Regions from separate parts of the Blastococcus sp. SYSU D00820 genome, predicted to be linked through region 2. Evidence: predicted binding sites of a transcription regulator. Region 2 holds the regulator's gene; the other holds the start of a gene.

Region 1 (11,559 bases), on a different contig from region 2:
CTCGCACTCGGGCCGCTGCTCGCCGCGCTCGCCGTCCGCCAGGCGGTGGTGCTGCCGATGGTGCGTGCGGACCGCCCCGACGACGACCCGCGACCTACCATCCCCCCGGCGCGGCCCCGCGCCGGGATCAGCTGAGAGGACCCGCGGTGCTGCTGCGTCCATCCCCGCGCCTGCTCCTGTGCACCCTCCTGCTGCTGGCCACCACGGTGGGCTGGCGGCGCGGCGCGTACTTCGACGGGTCGCTGGACCCGGTCGTGCTCGCCAAGGGCGTGCTCGGGGTGGCCGCGCTCGTGATGGCCTTCCTCACCGCCTCGGCCAGGGGCCGGCTGCGGGTCGGCACCGGCACGCTGTGGGCGCTGGCCGTGGTCTCCGCGGCGTCGCTGCTCGGGGCGCTGACCCACGACACGTTCCTCGCCAGCGGCGTGGTGACCGCCCGGGTGGTGATCGTCGCGCTGACGGTGGTCCTGCTGCTGCGGGTGTACTCGACCGGGCAGTTCGTCACCGCGCTGGCGCTGGTCAGCGGTGCGGTCGCCCTGGCGGCGGCCGGCACCGGCGTCTCGACGCTGTCCTCGGGCCGCCTCGCCGGCGGCATCCCGGAGCTGGACCCCAACGAGCTGGCCCTGCTGGCCTGCCTCGTGGTGCTGTACGCCGCCTGGCGGGTCGTGCTGGGCAACGCCCGGCTGTGGCTGGCCGGGCCGGCCGTCGCCGGGCTCGGCATCGTGTGGGCCACCGGCTCGCGGACGGCGCTGCTCATGCTCGTCGCCGCGCTGGCGGTGATGGCGCTGCACGTGCGGCGCGCGCCGGTCGGTCTCGTGGCCGGCGGACTCGCCCTCGGCGCCGTCGGCACGCTCGGCATCGCCACCACCGGCGCGCTGGCCGGGTTCCTGGAGCGCGACGGCACCGGCACCAGCACGCTGGACTCCCGGTTCATCGCGTGGGGCGCGGCCTCGGACTGGGCCGAGTCGGCCTGGCAGCTGGTGTTCGGCGGCGGGCTCTCGGTCAAGATCATCCCGGTCAAGGGCCAGTACTGGGACGAGCAGCCGCTGGACAGCAGCTGGGTCTCCCTGCTGGTGCAGACCGGGCTGCTGGGCATGGTGGTCGCCGCCGTGTGGGTGGTGTGGGCCTTCCGCGGCGCGCTGCTGGCGCCGCGGGAGCACCGGGCGCTGTTCCTCGGCCTGCTGGTGTTCCTGGTGGGGCGCAGCCTGCTGGAGAGCGGGCTGTTCGACGCGACGCCGTCCTTCGTGGCCTTCCTCGCGGTCTCGCTGCTCGCCGAGGGAGGCTCCCGCCGGCGGCTGGCCGAGGAGCTGGCGCCTCCGCCGGCCGCGCGGCGCACCGAGGCGGTTCCGCTGGCCGGCTGACGGCTGGACGTTCCCGCGGGAACGTCTTCCGGTCACGCGGCCGCTCCTCTCCCGGTCGTGGTTCCCCTGCCGGCGGCGAGGCGGCGGTCGAGGTCGCGGTTGCCGAGGAGGACGCCGACGACGTAGGCGAGGTCCATGGGCTCGCCGTTGACGTGCATGGCGTCGGGGAGGTCGGGCTCGGAGTCGGGGAAGAGCAGCCGGGTGATCGAGGCGCTGGGCGCCGGTCGTCCACCTGACGGCCCGGTCGCCGGTCGGGCGGTCGCGTGGGCCGGCGTCTGCGGGGTCGGATCGGCATCGGCGGGGCGCCGGCCGCGGGCCTGGTCGATGGGATGGACCCCGGCGAACGCCTCGTCCGTTCCTGCGGGGGCGCCGATGCCGGTGGTGAAGGCGGCGTCGGCCGCGCCCCAGACCCGTCGGCCGTCGGGGGTGGTGGCGATCAGCCGGCCGTCGCGGCGGGTGAGGACCAGGTCCTGGTCGTGGGCCAGGCCGTGGTCGGTGTCGCACAGGAGCACCAGGTTGTCGAGGTCGGTGCGGCCGCCGAACAGCCAGTGCCGCAGGTGATGGGCGTGCAGCCGCTCCACCCGCCGCTCGTGGCAGCCGGGCCGGGCGCAGCCGCCGTCGCGGGCGAACAGCGCCCGGCGCTGGGCTCGGGAGGCGAACCGGCGGGCCCGGCCCAGCGCCAGGGGCTCCCGGCCGCGTTCGACCATCGACACCACGGTGGCCTCGCACAGCATCCTTCGCACGGTGGCCGGCCGCAGCGCCGGCCCGCCCTCCAGGTACGCCCGCCCGGCGGCGGCATCGTCGGCCAGCACCGCGGCGTCGACGTGGACGACGACCTCCCGGCGCGGCGGATCCCCGGCCTGTCGATCGGCGGCCGCGGCCGCCGAGGCGAGGCGGGCCACCGCCGCACACCGCCGCGCGGTGGCCCGCTCCCGCGCGTCGACCAGGCCGGCCTCGTCATCGGAGGTGGCGCGGTCCGGAGCGGGGGCGTCGGAGGCGGTGCGGCCGGCGGCGCGCTGGGCCGCGGCCCGCTCGCGGCGGGCGTCGCGCTCGACCAGGGACTCCACTCCGGCCAGGAACGCCGCGCCCTCCTCGGCGTCCAGGCACATCCGCACGTGCAGCATGCCGTCGTCGTCCCACCAGGAGTCGAACCGGCGCTCGAGCGCGACCCTCCGCGCCTCCGACTCCCCGGACGACTCCTCCTGCTCCCGCCTGTTCCGCTCCCGTCGTTCCTGCTCGTCGGTCCGATCCGAGCGCCGCCACTGCCGGACCACCCGCTCGACCTGGGCGGCGCTGGCCTCGTGCGCCAACTGCAGCAGCTCGCCCTCCGTGGCGGGGTCGGCGACCCGGGTCAGTGCTCGCACCTTGGAGAAGCTCAGCCGCCCGCCGGCGAACGCCGCCCGGGTCTGCGGCAGCACCGTGAGCGCGCGGGCCACCCGCACGTGCTCCCGCGCCGATCCCGGGGACAGCCCGCACTGCCAGGACAGCCAGTGCGCGCACGAGCGCACCCCGATCGCGCCCCAGCCCTCCCGCCGGTCGAACTCGGCCACCAGCGCCAGCCACGCCGCTGTCGCCGCCGCCATCCGTACCGCTCCGGACGCGATGCGGCGGCCCAGTTCCTCCAGCGACAACTCCGCAGCCACCGGTGACCTCCCGACCGTCTGATCGAATATGTGTTCGAATGATGTCGGGAGGGGGTGACAGTTCTGCGGGCAGGCGTCCCGCGGGAACGAGGAGCCCGGCGTTCCCGCGGGAACGCTCGGACCCCACAGACGACGGGCCGGCCGGGACGAGGTGTCCCGGCCGGCCCGTCGTGGGTCGGTGCCGCCGGCCGATCAGTTCTTGGACGCGGAACCCTTGGTCTTGGGCCGGGCGCCGTTGGCGGACCTCGCCTTCGTGACGCTGGTGGTGACGGCCGCGCGCGAGCTGCCCTGGGCGGGCACCGAGCGGGCGCCGTTGGCCGCCGGGCGGCGTTCGGCGGCCGGGGCCGCCGGTGCCGCGGCTGGAGTAGCCGGTGCGGCCGGAGCAGCGGCCGGAGCGGCCGGAGCAGCCGGAGCAGCCGGCGCCGGGGTGCGCGGCGGGGGAGCCGCGGCCCCCCGCGGCTCGGTGGCGGCGCGCGGCAGCCGGCGGCGCCGGCGCGGCACCAGGGCCAGGGCCAGCGGGGTGATCCCGGCCGTCTGCAGGATGCCCCGCATCTCGCGGACCTCCTGCTGCTCGACCAGCCCGCTGGCGACCACGAGGACGACGCCGTCGTACCGCTCGGCCACGTGCTTCCAGACCCGCAGCGGGGCCAGCGGATCGGCGACCTCGAGGCGCACCCGCGGACCGTCGTCGCCGATCGCGCCGGCCACGAACTCCGGGCCGGTCACCGTGGCGTCCAGGCCGCGGCCGCGCAGCGCGCGGGCGACCTGCTCGGCGAAGGTGCGGGTGGCCCGCTTCTCCGACGGCGACGGCGACAGCAGGACCACGCGCACCGGGCGCTCCTCGGCGCGCAGCTCCAGCCGGCGGGCCAGGGAGATGGCCGGCCGACCGGTCAGCGCGCTGCGCCGGGCCCGGCCGCCCGGCTGGGCGAGCACCTCGACCTCTCCCTCGCCCCAGGCGCGGCGCAGCTCGTCCTCGGTGTGCACCGTGGAGTCCATGCGGCTGCGCAGGACGGCCGCGGCCAGGCCGAGGAACAGGCCGGCCACGACGCCGAGGGCCAGCACGTACAGCGCGACGGGGGAGGAGGGGCTGTCCGGGGCGATCGCCGGGTCGGAGACCCGCAGGGTCACCGGCTGGTCGCCGCCCTCCGGCGTCTCCAGGTCCTCGACCACGTCGGTGAGCCGCTCGGCCACGGCGTTGGCGACGGCGGCCGCGCGGTCCGGGTCCGGCCCGCTCGCGGTCACGATCACCTGCGAGGTGTCGGCCGGGTTCGACGCGGACACCTCCGAGCGCAGCTGGTCCAGCGACTCGTCGAGGTTGAGGTCGGCGAGCACCGGGGCGAGCACGGCCTCGCTGGTGGCCAGGTCGGGGTAGCTCTTCACCCGCTGCTGCACGAACGTCGCGCTGCTCGGGATGGACGGCGAGACGGTGACGAACACCCGCGCCGAGGCCTCGTAGGTCTTGGGCATCTGGGTCAGCGCGAGGGCGGCGACCACCGCGCCCAGCACGGTGGTGCCCACCCAGACCAGCCAGTGCCGCCGCAGCGCGGCCAGGTAGTCCCTGAGTTCCATGTACGTCGCTCCCTGCCCGTGCACCGGCACGCCTCGGGAGCGGTTCGCACGGGGCGAGCGCCCCCGTCGAACGTGGCCCCTGACCGCGGGAGACTAACCCGCTGGAAAGCCCGTCCGGCCTGCTCGCGGGGCCCTCTCACCCGAGGGGAGGAGCCTCCGTGGCGCACGCCACCCCCGCCGAGGCCGCCGCGTCCCCCATCGGGTGAAGCCGACGCCGGAAATCACCGTCCGTCACCGTTCTCGGCTAGTTTTCTCGGCGTTGTCGCTGCTGAGCGCCATGGAAGTCGCCCGGCGTCACGCACTGTGATCAGACGGGTGCTCCTCGTCGGGAGAAGCGCCGGCTGACGGACGATCGGGGGATCGCATGACGGTGATCGGGTACGCGCCCGGTGCGTACGACCTGTTCCACATCGGGCACCTGAACATCCTCAAGCACGCGGCCGAGCACTGCGACCGGCTCGTCGCCGGCGTCGTCTCCGACGAGATGCTGCTGCTCACCAAGGGACGCCTCCCGGTCATCCCGCTCGCCGAGCGCATGGAGATCGTGCGCAACCTGCGCTTCGTCGACGACGTGCACGCCGAGGTCGTCCCCGACAAGATCGACACCTGGCGCGAGGTCCGCTTCGACGTCATCTTCAAGGGCGACGACTGGCGCGGGACCCCGAAGGGCGTGAAGTTGGAGCGCGACTTCGCCGAGGTCGGCGTCGAGGTGCGCTACTTCCCCTACACGATGCACACCTCCAGCACGGTCCTGCGCCGGGCGCTGGCCGCCATCGAGGCCGGCGAGCCCGGCGTCCGCGCGGGGGCCGCGCTCAGCTCGTAGGAGCAGCCCCCGGGGACGGCGGTTAACCTGGGAAGTCGGCCCCCTGCCGCACTCGGCGGCAGCGTCGCGGGCCGGAGAACCCCAGGAGTGTGGCTGTCCCGTGACGCTGCGCGGCGTGCTCGACGTCGTCCTCACCGACCCCGCCGTGGCCACGGTCGTGGCCGCCGCCGGCCAGGCCGAGCTGACGGTCACCGCCCCGCCGCCGGTGCAGCCGCTGGTGGCCGCGGCCCTCGCCGCACCGGCGCCCGGTGCGGGCGTGCCCGTCCTCGTCGTGACCGCCGGCGAGCGGGACGCCGACGCCGTCGCCGACGTCCTCCGCTGCTTCGTGCCCGGCCGCCGGGTCGAGGTCTTCCCCGCCTGGGAGACGCTGCCGCACGAGCGGCTCTCCCCGCGGGCGGACACCGTCGGCCGCCGGCTGGCGGTGCTGCGCGACCTGACCCACCCCGGCGAGCACGGCGGCGCCGTCGACGTGCTCGTCGCCCCGGTACGCAGCGTGCTGCAGCCGCTGGCCCCCGGGCTCGGCGACCTCGTGCCGGTCGAGCTGCGCCCCGGCCAGACCGCCGAGCTCGACGACGTCGCCCGTGCCCTCGCCGACGCCGCCTACACCCGCGTGGAGCTGGTCGAGAAGCGCGGCGAGTTCGCCGTCCGCGGCGGCCTGCTCGACGTCTTCCCGCCCACCGAGCCGCACCCGGTCCGGGTGGAGTTCTGGGGCGACGAGGTCGACGAGCTGCGCTACTTCTCCGCCGCCGACCAGCGCTCGCTCGACGAGCGGCCCGAGCGCCTGTGGGCCCCGCCCTGCCGCGAGCTGCTGCTGACCGACGACGTCCGCGCCCGCGCCGCGGAGCTCGCCCATCGGCACCCGGAGCTGCTGGAGATCCTCGGCAAGCTCGCCGAGGGCATCGCCGTCGAGGGCATGGAGTCCCTGACCCCGGCGCTGCTCGGCGACCGGCCGATGCAGCTGCTCACCGACCTGGTGCCCCGCGGCACCCACGTGCTGGTCTGCGACCCCGAGCGGGTGCGCAGCCGCGCCGCGGACCTCGTGCGCACCGCCGAGGAGTTCCTCGCAGCGTCGTGGGCGACCGCCGCGGAGGCCGGGCAGGCGCCGATCGACCTCGGGGCGTCGTCCTTCCGCGACCTGGAGGACGTCGAGAGCGCCGCCCGCGGCCGCGGCCTGCCGTGGTGGACCGCCGGGGCCTTCACCATCCAGCCGGACGACGACGCCACCCACGTCACCCTCGACGCGACGACCGTCGACCGGTTCTCCGGCGACGTCGGCCGCGCCGTCGACCAGGTGCGCACCTGGACGCGGGACGGCTGGGCGGTCGTGGTCACCTTCGCCGGCCCCGGCCCGGCGCAGCGTGCCGCCGACCAGCTGGCCGAGGCCGAGCTCGGCGCCCGCCTGGTGCCCGACCTCGCCGCCGCCCCCGAGCCGCGGCTGGCGCACATCACCCAGGGCAACCTGGAGTCCGGCTTCGCCTTCCCCGGCGTGGGCCTGGCGCTGCTCACCGAGCACGACCTCACCGGCTCGCGCGGCACGACGATGCGCGACGCGGTCAAGATGCCGGCCCGCCGGCGCAACGCCGTCGACCTGGTGCAGCTGCAGCCCGGCGACCTGGTGGTGCACGAGCACCACGGCATCGGCCGCTACATCGAGATGGTCAGCCGCACCGTCAACGGCGGGCAGCGCGACTACCTGATCGTCGAGTACGCGCCGTCCAAGCGGAACCAGCCGCCGGACCGGCTGTTCGTGCCCACCGACGCCCTCGACCAGCTCACCCGCTACGTCGGCGGGGAGGCCCCGGCGCTGTCCAAGCTCGGCGGCGCCGACTGGCAGAAGACCAAGGGCCAGGCGCGCAAGGCGGTCAAGCAGATCGCCGCCGAGCTGATCCGGCTGTACTCCGCGCGGATGGCCACCCAGGGCCACACCTTCGGCCCGGACACCGTCTGGCAGCGCGAGCTCGAGGACGCCTTCCCGTTCCAGGAGACGCCCGACCAGCTGGCCGCGATCGACGAGGTCAAGGCCGACATGATGAAGCCGGTGCCGATGGACCGGATCATCTGCGGCGACGTCGGCTACGGGAAGACCGAGATCGCCGTCCGCGCGGCGTTCAAGGCGGTGCAGGACGGCAAGCAGGTCGCCGTCCTCGTGCCGACGACGCTGCTGGCCAACCAGCACTTCAAGACCTTCTCCGAGCGGTTCGCCCAGTTCCCGGTCACCGTCAAGGTGCTCTCCCGCTTCCAGTCCGACGCCGAGAGCGCGGAGACGCTGCGCGCGCTGGCCGCCGGCGAGGTCGACGTGCTGGTGGGCACGCACCGGCTGCTGCAGCCGACCACCCGGTTCAAGGACCTCGGGCTGGTCATCGTCGACGAGGAGCAGCGCTTCGGCGTCGAGCACAAGGAGTACCTGAAGACGATGCGGACGGCGGTCGACGTCCTGTCGATGTCGGCCACCCCGATCCCGCGCACCCTGGAGATGAGCCTCACCGGCATCCGCGAGATGTCGACGATCCTCACCCCGCCCGAGGAGCGGCACCCGGTGCTGACCTACGTCGGTGCCTGGGAGGACAAGCAGATGGCCGCGGCGATCCGCCGCGAGCTGCTGCGCGACGGGCAGGTGTTCGTCATCCACAACCGGGTGCAGTCGATCGACAAGGCCGCGGCCAAGATCCGCCACCTGGTGCCCGAGGCCCGCGTCGCGGTGGGCCACGGCCAGATGAAGGAGCACGAGCTCGAGCGGATCATGGTCGGCTTCTGGGAGAAGGAGTACGACGTCCTGGTCGCCACCACGATCATCGAGTCGGGCCTGGACATCCCCAACGCCAACACCCTGATCGTCGACCGGGCCGACACCTTCGGCCTCTCCCAGCTGCACCAGATCCGCGGCCGCGTCGGCCGTGGCCGCGAGCGGGCCTACGCCTACTTCACCTACGACCCCACCCGGCCGCTCACCGAGACCTCGGTCGACCGGCTGACCACCATCGCGCACAACACCGACCTCGGCGCCGGCATGGCCGTGGCGATGAAGGACCTCGAGATCCGCGGCTCGGGCAACCTGCTCGGCGGGGAGCAGTCCGGGCACATCGCCGGCGTCGGCTTCGACCTCTACGTGCGGCTGGTCGGCGAGGCGGTCGCCGACTACCGCGCCCAGGTCACCGGCGAGGAGGTGCCGGCCGAGCCGGTCGAGGTGCGGGTCGACCTGCCGGTCGACGCGCACCTGCCGCACGACTACGTGCCGGGGGAGCGGCTGCGGATGGAGGCCTACCGCAAGGTCGCCTCGGTGCAGGACGACGACCAGGCGCAGGCGGTGCTCGACGAGCTGACCGACCGCTACGGCGCCCCGCCGGCACCGGTGCTCAACCTGCTCGCCGTCGCCCGGTTCCGCTCGGCGGTGCGCAAGCTGGGCATCACCGAGGTCTCGCTGCAGGGCCGGGTGATCCGGATCAGCCCGGTGCCGCTGCGCGAGTCCCAGCAGATGCGGCTGGCCCGGCTGGCCGACGGCGCCACCTACAAGGCCGCCGCCGAGACGATCTCGCTCAAGGTGCCGGTGGGCCCGGACCGCCGGACGCCGCTGCGCGACGTGGCGCTGCTGGAGAACCTGCACTCGGTGCTGAAGGCCGTGCTGGAGCAGCCCGTCGCCGCGGCGTCGTGATCGGAGTGGGAGGGCGCGGGAAACGCGTCCCTCCCACTCCACCTGCGGCGGCCGTCACACCCGGTGTGGGAGTCTCCCGCTCGTGCGCACGCGTCGACCGACCGCTCCGCTCGTCCTCGGGCTCCTCGCCGCCGCGGCCCTGACCGGCTGCCGCACCGAACCCAGCGTGGCCGCCTACGTCGGCGACGAGCAGATCACCGTCGCCGAGCTGGAGGCCGCCGTCCAGGCACACCGGGACACCGAGGGGGTCACCGCCGGCGAGGGCGCCGACTACACCCGGCAGGTGCTCACCGGCCTGGTCCGTGCCGAGGTCTACACCGCCGCCGCAGAGCAGTGGGGGGTCAGCGTCGACACCGGCGAGCTGGCCGGCCTGCTGCCCGGTCTCATCGAGGGCCAGGACCCCGACGCCTTCCTCGAGCAGCGGGCGGCCCAGGGCTTCACCCGGGACGACGTGCTCGAGCAGGTCCGCCAGCTCCGGATCCTCCAGGAGATCGCCGAGGCCGAGGGGCTGGCCCCCGAGCCCACCGAGGAGGAACTGCAGAGCCGGTACGACGCCGCCCGCGGCCAGCTGCCGGCCGAGGTCGAGCTCGGCTACGTCCTCACGCCGGACCAGGCCGTCGCCGACCAGGTGCGCGCCGACCTCACCGCCGACCCGGCCGCCTACCCGGCCGTCGCCGCGCAGTTCGTCAGCGAGGTGACCCTGGCCGAGATCGAGCTCGTCGCGCGCGAGGACGTCCCGCCGCCGCTGGCCGACCAGGTCGCCGCCTCGCCGGCCGGCACGGTGTTCACCACGCAGGTCGAGGGCATCCCCGGGGTGTTCGTGGTCGTCGTCGGCGACACGGTGGTGCCCTCCTTCGAGGAGGTGCGGCCGCTGATCGAGTCGGCGGTGCTCTCCGAGGCGGTCACCGCGGCGCAGCCGGTCGTCCAGGAGTTCGAGGACGGCCTGGACATCACCGTCAACCCCCGCTTCGGCACGCTGGACGAGGAGGGCGGCGTCGTCGCCGGCGAGGGCGGCGTCGTGCAGATCCTCGGCACCGACCCGTCCGGCGCCCGCGCGGCAGACTGACCGGGTGCCCGTCGCGCTCGCCGTCCCCGTCAGCCCCCGCCTCCCCGGCCTGCTCGGCCCCGACGCCTGGCGCGCGCTGAGCGGCGACCGCCCGGTGGTGGCCCTGCCCGGGGCCGCCGGCACGGCCGCGGCGCTGCGCGCCGCCGGCGCCGCCGTCGGCGACGTCCCCGACGCGGCGGCGGCGCTGGCCCGCCCCGACGACGTCGTCTGCCTGGCCGCCCCGGACGAGCTGGCCGGCCTCGGGGGAGCCCCCGCGCTGCCCGGCCCGCCCGAGCCGCCCGGCGCCCGCCTGCTCGACGTCGTCGCGGTCATGGACCGGCTGCGCTCGCCGGGCGGCTGCCCCTGGGACGCCGAGCAGACGCACTCCTCGCTGCGCGGCTACCTGCTCGAGGAGGCGCACGAGGCCTACGACGCGATCGTCGACGACGACCCGGCGGCCATGCGCGAGGAGCTCGGCGACGTGCTGCTGCAGGTGATCTTCCACGCGCGGGTGGCCGCCGAGGCCGGCGCCGACCGCCGGTTCGACGTGGACGACGTCGCCGGCGAGCTGGTCGACAAGCTGGTCCGCCGGCACCCGCACGTCTTCGGCGACGCCGGGCCGCGCGACGTGGCCGGCGTCGAGGCCGGCTGGGAGGAGATCAAGAAGGCGGAGAAGCAGCGCCGCTCGCCGACCGAGGGCGTCTCCCGTTCCCAGCCCGCCGCCGCCTGGGGTGCCGCGCTGGTACGCCGGGCCGGGCGGGCCGGGCTGTCCACCCCGGAGCCGGCCGAGCTGGCCGTGACCAGCCCCGAGGCCCTGGGGGAGCAGCTGCTCGCCGTCGTCGCCGCGGCGACCGCGCGGGGGTGGGACGTCGAGGACGCGCTGCGGGAGGCGGTCCGCCGCTACGCCGGGGAGCTGGACGCCGAGGCGCACGCGGCGGGGTGACCGAACCGACGCCCTCCGGGATGACGACCCGGGGGGCCCGCCCCTAGCGTGGGGAGAGCCCCGCCGATCGGCCGGGGCCGCGGAGCGCATCGTCGCGCCCGCCGCCCGCGACGTGCGCGGGCGACCTCCCCGCGCAGGCCGGAGCCGCCGCGTGCCCGCCTGCGCCCGACGCCCGAAGGAGCTGCCCACCCCGTGCGCTGGTCTTCCCCACCGTCCGCCGCCGACTCGCTGTCCACCGTCCTGCCCTCCTCGACCTGGGCGCTGCTGCTCGTGCTCGTGGGGGTGGTCGCCGCCGCCTGGCTGGCCGCCGCCGGCCTCGGCGCGCTGCTGGGCCGGCTCGGGGCCCGCAACGCCGTGGTCGCCGACCTCGCCCGCCGCGGCCGGCGGCCGTTCCGGCTGCTCGTGGTGCTCGTCGCGCTCACGGCGGTGCTCGACGGGGCCTCCTCGCTGGGGTCGTGGCGCGAGCCGGTGGTGCGCGGGCTGGGCCTGGCGCTGATCGGCGCGGTCGCCTGGCTGGTCGCGGTCGCGG
Region 2 (11,559 bases):
TCGTCGTACCGGCGGCCGAAGTGGGCCAGCCCGGCAGCCGGGTCGCCGGCCTGCCACGAGCCGACGGCCCGCTCGCCGTCGGCGGTGCGGACGTAGACGGTGCCCTCCTCGTCGACCCGGCCCCACTGGGTGGGGTCGGAGGCGGGGACGGCTTCGGCGGGGGTGTGGTGCGCGGGGACGTCGGCCGGCGCCGGGGTGGGCGCGGGCTCGGGGTCGACGGCGTCCGGGGCGGTGGCCTCGGCCGCCGGCGCGTCGACCGGGGCCGCGTCCGCGGGGGCCGCTTCGACCGGGATCACCTCCGCACCAGCGGCCGGCTCGGGGGCGGGTGCGTCCGGCTCCGCACCGGCGGCGGACGCCGTCGGATCGGCCAGGGCGGCATCCGCCGGGGACTCGGCGACCGGCGTGCCGGCCTCCGGGGTGACCGCCTCGGACCGCGCCTCGTCGGACGAGGGGACCTGCTGCGACCCGTTCAGGGGGGACTCCGTGCTCGACACGCACCGCAGTGTCCCACGTCGCATCGGCGACACTGCTGCGGTGACGACCGAAGGGGTCCCCGCGTGGCCCGAACCTCCGGCGCCCGGCGCCGGGCTGCCCCTGTCGGTGGCCTTCGTCCCCGGGCCGCCGCTGCTGTTCCCGGTGGTGGAGGGGAGGCCCGACGAGGCGACCGCGGCGCTGCGGGCGGCCTGCCGGGAGGCGGTGGAGGCGATGCTCGCCGCCCGTCCGGAGGTGGTCGTCGTCGTCGGTGCCGGCGCCGAGGGGCGCTACGGCCAGGGGGACGGCGGTGACCTGCGGGGCTTCGGGGTGGATGCCGTGGTGCCCTTCGACGGGTACGTCCGTCCGGGGGGACGGCGCACCCCCCTCGCGCTGACCGTCGGGGGCTGGCTGCTGGGCCAGGCCGGCTTCTCGGGGACGCGGCTGGGCGTGGGGCCCGCCGATCTCGCCGACGCGCTCGCCGGCCTGCCCGGTCCGGTGGGGGTGCTGGCCGTCGGCGACGGCTCGGCCCGCCGCAGCGTGAAGGCCCCGGGCTACCTCGACCCGGACGCGGAGCCGTTCGACGCCGCGGTGTCCGCCGCGCTCGCCGCCGGGGACGCCGCCGCGCTGGCCGCGCTCGACCCGGCGGAGGGGGAGCGGCTGCTGGCCGCGGGCGTGCCCGTGTGGCGTGCCGTCGGCGCGACGCTGGCCGGCAGCGCGGTCACCGGCGTCCGGTACGCCGACACCGCCCCGTTCGGCGTCGGCTACCTGGTGGCGTCCTGGACGGTCCGGTGAGCGCGCCGCCGGTCGTGGCCGTCGTCGGTCCGACCGCCACCGGCAAGACGGCGCTGGCCGTGGCCCTCGCCCGGCGCCTGGGCGGAGAGGTGGTCAACGCCGACTCCATGCAGCTCTACCGCGGCATGGACATCGGCACCGCCAAGCCCGACCTGGCCGAGCGGCAGGGCGTGCCGCACCACCTGCTCGACCTGTGGCACGTCCGCGAGCCGGCGTCGGTGGCCGAGTACCGGCTGCGCGCCCGCGCGGAGGTGGACCGGCTGCGGGCCGCCGGCACGGTGCCGTTCCTGGTCGGCGGGTCCGGGCTGTACGTGCGCGCCGTCCTCGACGAGCTGGACTTCCCCGGCACCGACCCGGCGGTGCGCGCCCGGCTGGAGGGCGAGCTCGCCGCCGTCGGACCGGCGCAGCTGCACGCCCGGCTGGCCGGGCTCGACCCGGCGGCCGCGGCCGCCGTCCTGCCCAGCAACGGACGGCGGATCGTGCGGGCCCTGGAGGTCATCGAGCTCACCGGCGGGCCGTTCCGGGCCTCGCTGCCCGCGCCCCGCCCGCACTACCCGGCGGTCGTCGTGGGCCTGGACCGCGAGCCGGCCGAGCTCGACGAGCGGATCGCCGCGCGCGTACACCGGATGTGGGCCGCCGGGCTCGTCGACGAGGTCGCCGCCCTGGCCGCCGACGGCCTGCGCGAGGGCCCGACCGCCTCCCGGGCGCTGGGCTACGCCCAGGTGCTGGCCCAGCTCGACGGCACGCTGACCCCGGCCGAGGCCCGGGAGCGCACCGTGACCACCACCCGCCGGTTCGTGCGCCGGCAGCGCTCCTGGTTCCGCCGCGACGCCGCCACCACCTGGTTCGACGCCGCCCGCCCCGACCTGGTCGACGCGGTCGGGGCCCTGCTCGACGCCCGTACCATCGAGGGGTGACCGAGGCCGGAGGCGACCGCGTGCTCGTGGGGCACGGCACCGAGAACGACTTCGTCGTGCTGCCCGACCCCGACGGCGCCGTGTGGCCGGAGGACCGGCTGGACGCCGCGATGGTCCGGCGGCTGTGCGAGCGCCGCGCCGGCCTCGGTGGGGACGGCGTGCTGCGCGTCGTCCGCAGCGTGCACGTGCCCGACGCCCCCGCCGTCCTCGGCGACCGGCTGGCCGACTGCGAGTGGTTCATGGACCACCGCAACGCCGACGGCTCGCACGCCGAGATGTGCGGCAACGGCATCCGGCTGTTCCTGCACGTGCTGGTCACCGAGGGGCTGCTGGACCGCGCCGCCTGCGAGGCCGGCGTGCTGGTCGGCACCCGCGGCGGGCCGCGCCGGGTGGGTGCCTCGCCCGACGGCACCTACTGGGTCGACATGGGCCCGGCCCGGCCGTTCGGCCGCGGCGAGGCGGTGCTGTCCGGGCGGGCGTTCCCCGGGCTCGCGGTCTCCATGGGCAATCCGCACCTGGCCTGCCTCACCGACGTCGACGTCGACACCCTCGACCTGACCGCGGAGCCGGTCTTCGACCGCGAGCTGTTCCCCGAGGGCGTGAACGTCGAGCTCGTCAACCGGGTGCGCGGTGCGACCGAGGGCGCCGACGCGCACGTGCGGCTGCGGGTGCACGAGCGCGGCGTGGGGGAGACCCGCTCGTGCGGCACCGGGGCCTGCGCCGTCGCCTTCGCCGCGCTGGACGACGCCGGCGCGGCCGCCGGGACCGTCGTGGTCGACGTCCCCGGTGGCCGGCTCACCGTCGACGTCACCGCGGAGACGACGGTGCTGCGCGGGCCGGCCGTGGTCGTGGCCGCCGGCGAGCTCTCCGGGGAGTGGCTCGCCGGCTGACCTCGCTCAGGGGTTGTCGGGGGTGTCCGCCCGGGTCTCCGGCACGTCGGTGGGGGATTCCGGCTTGTCGGCCGGCCCGGTGTTGCCGGTGCCTCGCGGCTCGCCGCGGCCGGTGTCCTGGTCGGCGCCGCCGAACAGGTTGCGCGGCGGGTTCAGGCCCTTCGGATCGCGGCCGGGGTCGTCGGTTCCGGCGCTGCTGCTCGTGCTCACGGGGGACCTCCTCGTCGGGGACGGACGCCGTCGCCGTCGGCCCTACCCCCCGCGCCGGTCGGGATGCATCTGCCCCGTCCGGGTGTTGTACGCGGCGATGACGACAACTCAGGTGCTCCCGAACGCGGGGCATGCCACGCTGGAGACGATGACGACCGCTCCCCTGGATTCCACGGCGCCGCTCGACACGCCCGCGATCGACGACGCCCCCCTCGACCCCCGTCCCGCCCCGGCCGGGCAGTGGGACGAGGACGACGACACCACCGGCTCCTACGCCCTCGAGGCCCGTGGCGCGCTGCGCCGCGTCGCCGGGCTCTCCACCGAGCTCACCGACGTCACCGAGGTCGAGTACCGGCAGCTGCGCCTCGAGCGCGTCGTGCTGGTCGGCGTCTGGACCGAGGGCACGCAGGCCGACGCGGACCGGTCGCTGGCCGAGCTGGCCGCGCTGGCCGAGACCGCGGGCTCCCAGGTGCTCGAGGCGGTCAGCCAGCGGCGGGACAAGCCCGACGCCGGCACCTACGTGGGCTCGGGCAAGGCCGCCGAGATCCGGGACATCGTCGCCGCCAGCGGCGCCGACACCGTGATCTGCGACGGCGAGCTGACCCCCGGCCAGCTCAACCAGCTGGAGAAGATTCTCAAGGTCAAGGTGGTCGATCGGACCGCGCTGATCCTCGACATCTTCGCCCAGCACGCCAGCAGCCGGGAGGGCAAGGCCCAGGTCGAGCTGGCCCAGATGCAGTACATGCTGCCGCGGCTGCGCGGCTGGGGTGAGTCGATGTCCCGGCAGGCCGGTGGTCGCGTGGCCGGCGGTGGCGGCATCGGTACCCGTGGCCCGGGTGAGACCAAGATCGAGACCGACCGGCGGCGGATCCGCGCGCGGGTCAGCAAGCTGCGCCGGGAGATCGCCGGCATGGCGACCGCCCGGGCGACCCAGCGGTCCAGCCGCAACCGCAACGCCGTCCCCAGCGTGGCGATCGCCGGCTACACCAACGCCGGCAAGTCCAGCCTGCTCAACCAGCTGACCGGCGCCGGTGTGCTGGTGCAGGACGCGCTGTTCGCCACCCTCGACCCGACCGTGCGCCGCGCGGAGGGCCCCGACGGCCGCGAGTACACGCTGACCGACACCGTCGGCTTCGTCCGGCACCTGCCGCACCAGCTGGTCGACGCCTTCCGCTCGACGCTCGAGGAGGTGGCCGCCGCCGACCTGCTGCTGCACGTCGTCGACGGCTCCGACCCCGATCCGCTCGGCCAGATCGACGCGGTGCGCGTGGTGCTCCGCGAGATCGACGCCGCGGCGGTGCCCGAGCTCATCGTCGTCAACAAGGTCGACGCGATGAGCGAGGAGGACGTCCTCACGCTGCGCCAGGCGCTGCCCGGTGCGATGTGGGTGTCGGCCCGCACCGGCGAGGGGATCGAGCGGCTGCGCGAGGTCGTCGCCGCCCGGCTGCCGCACCCCGACCAGGACGTCGACGTGCTCGTGCCCTACGACCGCGGCGACCTCGTGGCCCGCGTGCACCGGGACGGCGAGGTGCTCAGCGAGACGCACGAGGCCGGCGGCACCCGGCTGACCGCCCGGGTGGACGCGTCGCTGGCCTCGGCGCTCGAGGACTTCGCCGCGCCGGTCGGCTGATCGCCACGCCGCCCGGCTCCGGAGATCACGAACCGGTCACGGACCGGTACCGTGAGCCGGTGACGAGCGGCGTGGTGCGGCGCGATCCCGGCACCCCGCCGGGAGGCGGGGAGGCTCCGGCCGTCGACCAGGTGACCTCGGTCGGCCGGCCCCCGTGGTGGCTGCTGGGCCTGGCCCTGCTGGTCACCGTCGGGGTCACCGTCGACCTGCTCCGCGGCGGCGTCCTCGAGACGCTGGACGAGCGCGTCTCCGACGTGGTCGGCGGCTGGGGGCTGCGGACCTCCGACGGCTACTGGCCGGTCTGGGCGGTCACCCAGATTGGCGGACGCGGCACGATCCTCATCGTCCTGGCCGGCCTGGTGACCTGGCTGGCGGTGCGCCGCCGGTCGCTGCTGCCGCTGGTCCGCGTGGTCGTCGGGCTGGCGCTGCTGACGGTCGTGGTCTACGGCTTCAAGTGGGGGATCGGGCGGACGGCGCCGGGCTACGCCGGCCACTTCTTCCACCACCCGGACGGCGCCTCGTTCCCCTCCGGGCACGTGGCCAACGCCGTCCTCATGTGGGGCATCGCGCGCTGGCAGGTGGTGCAGTTCCGGCTGCCGCCGCGGGTGCAGCGGCTCTTCTGGCTGCTGAGCGTGGTGGGCCCGGTGCTCACCGGGATCGCGATGGTCTCGCTGGACTTCCACTGGGTCACCGACGCGGTGGTCGGCGCCAGCGTGGGCCTGCTGCTGTTGGGCGTGGTTCACGCACTCGACGCAGCCGTGCTGTCACGCTGGGTCGGTGCCCGGACAGGCCGTCCCACCGCGTAGCGGCGCCCGGGGGCGGCGTCTGGCGGCGGGCTCGGCCCTGACCGCCGTGCTCGCCCTCGGCTTTCCGCTGCCCGCGGCCGCCGAGGACCCCACCGGCGCCGCCGCGCCGCAGACGCAGTGCCAGATCACCGACCCCCGGCTGGGGGAGATCTCCGGGCTGGTCGCCGGCACCGGCGGCGCGGTCCTGGTGATGAACGACGGCGGCGGCCAGGTCGAGGTCTACGCCCTCGACGCCGGCTGCCAGGTCGTCGACGTGCACACCGCTGCCGTGGACCCCTACGACCCGGAGGACCTGGCCGTCGCCGCGGACGGGACCGTCTGGATCGCCGACACCGGCGACAACCGCGGCAACCGGTCGACCGTCGCCCTGATCGCGCTCCGCCCGGACGGCTCCGCCGGAGTGCACCGGCTGACCTATCCCGACGGGCCGCACGACGCCGAGGCGCTGCTGCTCGCCCCCGACGGGACCCCGTACGTGGTCACCAAGGAGTTCCTGGGCGCCAGCGGCGTCTACCGCCCGGTCTCCTCCCTCGTCGAGAACGGTGTCGTCGGCCTCGAGCGGGTCGGCACCGTCGAGCTGATGCTCACCGGGACGGCCGGCGGGCCGGTGGGGCGCGCCGGCCAGCTCATGGTGACCGGCGGTGCGGTCTCCGCGGACGGGCGCTGGGTGGCGCTGCGGACCTACACCGACGCCTACGTCTGGCCGCTGTCCGGCTCCGACGTCGCCGCGGCCCTGGCGACCGATCCGGTGCGGGTCGCGCTGCCGCCCTCCCCGCAGGGCGAGGCGATCTCCGTGGCCCCCGACGGCCGGCTGGTCGTGGCCAGCGAGGGGCTGCCCAGCGACCTGGTGCTCGTCCCGGTTCCCGCGGCCGACAGCCCTGCCGCGGCACCGGGGGACGACTCCCTGGCCGACGCCCTCGCCGGCAGCGAGTCCGGCGTGAACCCGCTGCCGGCCGCGCTCACGGCTGCCGCCGTGGCGGGCCTGCTCGTCTGGCTGGGCGGCAAGCTGCGCCGGCGCAAGGTGGAGTAGCCCCACCCGCCCACGACAGGGCCCCCGTCGCCGACGGCGGACGGGGGCCCTGGGCGATGCCGAGGCGGGTCAGACGCGGCGCAGCACCGTGACCACGCGACCCAGGATGGTGGCCTCGTCGCCGGGGATCGGCTCGTAGGCGGGGTTGTGCGGCAGCAGCCACACGTGCCCGTCCCGGCGCTTGTAGGTCTTCACCGTGGCCTCGCCGTCGAGCATGGCGGCGACGATCTCGCCGTTCTCGGCGGTCGGCTGCTGGCGGACGACCACCCAGTCGCCGTCGCAGATCGCGGCCTCGACCATCGAGTCGCCGGCGACCTTGAGCATGAAGAGCGTGCCCTCGCCGACCAGCTCGCGCGGCAGTGGGAAGACGTCCTCCACGGCCTGCTCGGCGAGCACCGGGCCACCGGCGGCGATCCGGCCCACCAGCGGCACGTACGTGGGTGCGGAACCGGTCTCCTCCCCGGCGGGCGCCGGTGCGGCGGCCGGGGCCGACTCGGCGGCGGCCAGCTCGCCCGGCAGCCGGACGTCGAGGGCGCGCGGGCGGTTGGGATCGCGCCGCAGCCAGCCCTTCTTCTGCAGCACCGTGAGCTGGTGGGCGACCGAGGACGCCGACGAGAGGCCGACCGCCTCGCCGATCTCGCGGACCGACGGCGGGTAGCCGCGGCGCTCGATCGAGTCACGGATGACCTCCAGCACGCGGCGCTGACGCTGCGTCAGCCCGTCGCCGGCCTCGCCCCGGTCGGGGAAGGTGCGGACCTGGGCGGACGGCGCCGCCTCGGCCACCGGCGCGCTCCCGCGGCCGCTCCGGCCGGAGCCGTCACCGCCCGCTGAACTGCTCGTGCCCGCCACGTCTCCTCCTCGCCGGCCGCACCCCGCGGCCCGTCGTCGACGCCGGCGGCTGCGCCGGCGCGGGTCCCGGTCGGACGGTAGCGCCTCGCGGCGCCGGTTTCAAACACACGTTCGAAGTCCGGCCGTGTCGGGTCGTTTCTGTCGGCGGCATGCGGTAGGACTTCGTACGGACGTTCGATCGAACGCGCGTTCGATCGAGGGAGTGCCCGGGGTGCCGGGCGGAGCGAGGAGAAGCCGTGGCGGCGAGCGTGCGTCAGCAGGTCCCCCTGGTGCCGGTGGAGGTCCCGGTGCCGGCGGCTCCCGGCCGCCCCCCGCTCCGGCTCCTGCCGCCTCCGCCGGTCGTGCGGGCGGTGCCCGCCCGGCCGGCCGGGCGGGAGGTCGACGCGGGGGCGGCCCGCCCCGCCGCCCGGCCGGGTGGCCGCCCGGTGCGCCTGGCCGGCGCGCCGCGGCCGGTGCGCGGCGGGTGCGCCGCACCCGCGGGCCCGGCACCGCTGCGGCTGACCCGGCGCGGGCGCCGCCTGGTGGCCGCGCTGGGCATCGTCGCGGGCGTGGGAGCGGCGGTCCTGGTCTCCGAGGTGGTCGGCGGCGGAGCGGGGGCCGGTCTGGAGCTCGCCGGCGGGGAGAGCGTCGTCGTCCAGCCGGGCGACACGGTGTGGTCCATCGCGACCGAGGTGTCCGGCGGTGAGGCCGACGTGCGGGCCGTCGTCGACGCGATCGAGGAGCTCAACGACCTCGAGGGCGCGGTGCTCGTGCCCGGCCAGGTCCTCCAGCTGCCGTGACCGGCCGTCGGCGGGCGTCCCGGGGTGTGGACGACCACACACCCACAATCCTCGTCGCTGATCTTCGTCAACCCTCCGCGCCCCGTCCTGCGCCGGGTCCTGGGGGTCGGCGACCTAGCGTCCTCGACGTGCGGAACACCCAGGACGGCCGAGCAGCGGCCTTCGCCCGATCGTCGTTCGACGTCGAGATCGAGGAGGCCGGCACCTGGCGGCCGGGCTCCATGCTCGGCTGGCGGCACGAGGGCGGCGTCGCCCAGGCGCAGGTGCGGTCGGTCGTCGACGGGGTGGAACGCACGTCCTGGATCGACCTGACCGCCGTCCGGCTGCCGCAGCCGCCCGCGGCCGAGACCTCGGCGACCGATGCCCGCCGGGTCGAGGCCCCGCAGGTCGAGGTCGCGCAGGTGGATGTCCCGGTGGTCGTCGCCGCGCCCGTGACCCCGTCGGCCGCTGTCCGGGCCGAGGAGCTGCACCCGGCGACCGTGGTCATGAGCCGCGCCGCCCTCCGGGAGCTGCTGGCCGCCGACGGCCGCCCGGCCGGCCGCCGGTCCGCCCCGGCGGGGTCGGAGCCCGCGCCACGCGCCGAGCGGCGGCGCCGGCACGGTGCCGACCTGACCGCGGAGTTCCCCGCCGTCCGCTGCGGCGACGACGCGGCCGGCCGTCACCGCGCCCCGGCCCACGGTGGCCGGCACCGCGCTGCCGACACCGGGGTCCTCCCCGCCGTCGCCGCGGAGCCGGCGTCGGTCGACATGCTCACCCGCCCGATCCGTCTCGGGGACACCGCTCCGTGGGGTCGTGACGAGGCCGCCGGGGTGGCCGTCGCCGGCTGACGGGTCGATCGGGGCCCCGCCCGCGACCGGCGTCCACCGGCTGCCGCGGCGGGCGCCGGAGGCTGCCCGGGGCCCGGGGGAGCGACACGCCATACGCCCGCCCGGGCCGGTTCTCCAGCGCGAGCGGGCCGGTCGCGGCGTGTCGCTGTGACGGCTGGGGTGTCGGTCACCGGTTGCGTACCGACGCGCCGGGAGGAACAGATTGCCGCGTGTCTGCGCTTGCACATCTAGTGGGGTCCGGCCTACGGTTCCCCTACATCTAGTAGTTGCACCGATGTAAGCCATCCACAGGCCATCCCCAGTCCCTCCCCCGGACGTCCACCGGTCGTCCCCAGGGAGGTCCACAGGGGGGAGCTCCCGGAGGCGCCGGCGTCCGCCGGCATCGGGTGTCCGGGGAGAGGGGGAGGACCGCCGTGCGGTGTCCCTTCTGCCACAACCCCGACAGCCGGGTCATCGACTCGCGCGAGGCCGACGAAGGGGCGACCACCCGTCGCCGCCGGTCGTGTCCCGCGTGCGGGCGCCGCTTCACCACGGTGGAGGAGGCGGTGCTCGCGGTCGTCAAGCGCAGCGGTGTCAGCGAGCCGTTCAACCGGTCCAAGGTGGTGGCCGGCGTCCGCCGGGCCTGCCAGGGCCGGCCGGTCGACGAGGACCAGCTCCAGCAGCTCGCCGCCCAGGTCGAGGACGCGATCCGCGCCACCGGGGCGGCCGAGGTGCCCAGCCACGAGGTCGGGCTGGCCATCCTGCGGCCGCTGCGGGAGCTCGACGAGGTCGCCTACCTGCGCTTCGCCAGCGTCTACCGGGCCTTCGACTCGATCGAGGACTTCGAGAAGGAGATCACCGAGCTCCGCGCCCGGCACCTCACCGGCGGCACCCCGCCGCTGCCGGGCATGACCGACGCCCTGCCGGCCGCCCGCCGGCGGGGAGGGGGCCGCAGCGCGGCGTCCCCCGACGGCAGCTGACCGACGACGACCACCTGGTCGGTCCCCGGCCACCCCAGAACTGTCAGCACCACCCCGTAGAACACACAGCAGGACCGGAACGCGGCTCTTCCCCAGCCGCCGGACCACACATCGAGGGAGAGCTCCGTGACCGAGACAGAGGACCGCTTGTCAGGCCGTACGCGTCGGGCCGCCAAGGCACCGACCCGGGGGAAGGGCCTGAAGGTCAAGCGGGTCTTCACCACCGCCGGGGTGCACCCGTACGACGAGGTGACCTGGGAGCGTCGTGACGTCGTCATGACCAACTGGCGGGACGGCTCGATCAACTTCGAGCAGCGTGGCGTCGAGTTCCCCGCCGAGTGGAGCATCAACGCCACCAACATCGTCACGACGAAGTACTTCCGTGGCGCCGTGGGCACGCCCCAGCGGGAGAGCAGCCTGCGTCAGCTCATCGACCGGGTGGTGCTCACCTACGGCGCCGCCGGCCGGGAGTACGGCTACTTCGCCACCGAGGGCGACGCCGAGGTCTTCGAGCACGAGCTGACCTGGATGCTGCTGCACCAGTACTTCAGCTTCAACAGCCCCGTGTGGTTCAACGTCGGCACCAGCGCGCCGCAGCAGGTCAGCGCCTGCTTCATCCTCGCCGTCGACGACACGATGGACTCGATCCTCAACTGGTACCGCGAGGAGGGGCTGATCTTCAAGGGCGGCTCCGGCGCCGGCCTGAACCTCTCGCGCATCCGCTCCTCCAAGGAGCTGCTGTCCTCCGGCGGCACCGCCTCGGGCCCGGTCAGCTTCATGCGCGGCGCCGACGCCTCGGCCGGCACCATCAAGTCCGGTGGGGCCACCCGGCGTGCGGCCAAGATGGTCGTCCTCGACATCGACCACCCCGACATCGAGGAGTTCATCGAGACCAAGGCGCGCGAGGAGGACAAGATCCGCGCGCTGCGCGACGCCGGGTACGACATGGACCTCGGCGGCAAGGACATCACCAGCGTCCAGTACCAGAACGCCAACAACTCCGTGCGCGTCTCCGACGAGTTCATGCGCGCGGTGGAGGACGGCACGGACTTCGGCCTGCGCGCCCGCCTCGACGGCACCGTGATCGAGACCGTCGACGCCCGTGACCTGTTCCGCAAGGTCACCCAGGCCGCCTGGGAGTGCGCCGACCCCGGCATCCAGTACGACGACACGATCAACGACTGGCACACCAACCCCGAGACAGGCCGGATCAACGCGTCCAACCCCTGCTCGGAGTACATGAGCCTGGACAACAGCTCGTGCAACCTGGCGTCGCTGAACCTCATGAAGTTCCTGAAGGACGACGGCACCTTCGACACCAAGAACTTCGTGAAGGCCGTCGAGCTGGTCATCACGGCGATGGACATCTCCATCTGCTTCGCCGACTTCCCGACCG

Evidence for each region. Region 2 encodes LexA, which represses DNA repair genes until DNA is damaged. Its sites were predicted from a motif close to TCGAACANNTGTTCGA; they were not measured.
Region 1: ACI79R_RS15810 (DUF222 domain-containing protein) is a predicted target of LexA. The motif match lies at 3,024-3,039, and genes of this name have one in related genera.

What each region holds. Positions count from the first base shown of each region.
Region 1 is NZ_JBJGZW010000015.1:20,237-31,795, reverse strand. Features, by position in the region: gene ACI79R_RS15820 (hypothetical protein) at 1-135, shown strand, start outside; gene ACI79R_RS15815 (hypothetical protein) at 147-1,358, shown strand; gene ACI79R_RS15810 (DUF222 domain-containing protein) at 1,391-3,001, opposite strand; gene ACI79R_RS15805 (YveK family protein) at 3,194-4,570, opposite strand; gene ACI79R_RS15800 (adenylyltransferase/cytidyltransferase family protein) at 4,935-5,393, shown strand; gene mfd (transcription-repair coupling factor) at 5,494-9,042, shown strand; gene ACI79R_RS15790 (peptidyl-prolyl cis-trans isomerase) at 9,125-10,108, shown strand; gene ACI79R_RS15785 (MazG family protein) at 10,113-11,030, shown strand; gene ACI79R_RS15780 (mechanosensitive ion channel family protein) at 11,223-11,559, shown strand, end outside.
Region 2 is NZ_JBJGZW010000019.1:41,567-53,125, reverse strand. Features, by position in the region: gene ACI79R_RS18030 (DUF349 domain-containing protein) at 1-494, opposite strand, end outside; gene ACI79R_RS18025 (hypothetical protein) at 535-1,266, shown strand; gene miaA (tRNA (adenosine(37)-N6)-dimethylallyltransferase MiaA) at 1,263-2,183, shown strand; gene dapF (diaminopimelate epimerase) at 2,180-3,073, shown strand; gene ACI79R_RS18010 (hypothetical protein) at 3,080-3,283, opposite strand; gene hflX (GTPase HflX) at 3,432-4,913, shown strand; gene ACI79R_RS18000 (phosphatase PAP2 family protein) at 4,973-5,719, shown strand; gene ACI79R_RS17995 (hypothetical protein) at 5,691-6,749, shown strand; gene lexA (transcriptional repressor LexA) at 6,819-7,598, opposite strand; gene ACI79R_RS17985 (LysM peptidoglycan-binding domain-containing protein) at 7,835-8,377, shown strand; gene ACI79R_RS17980 (hypothetical protein) at 8,506-9,204, shown strand; gene nrdR (transcriptional regulator NrdR) at 9,618-10,163, shown strand; gene ACI79R_RS17970 (vitamin B12-dependent ribonucleotide reductase) at 10,290-11,559, shown strand, end outside.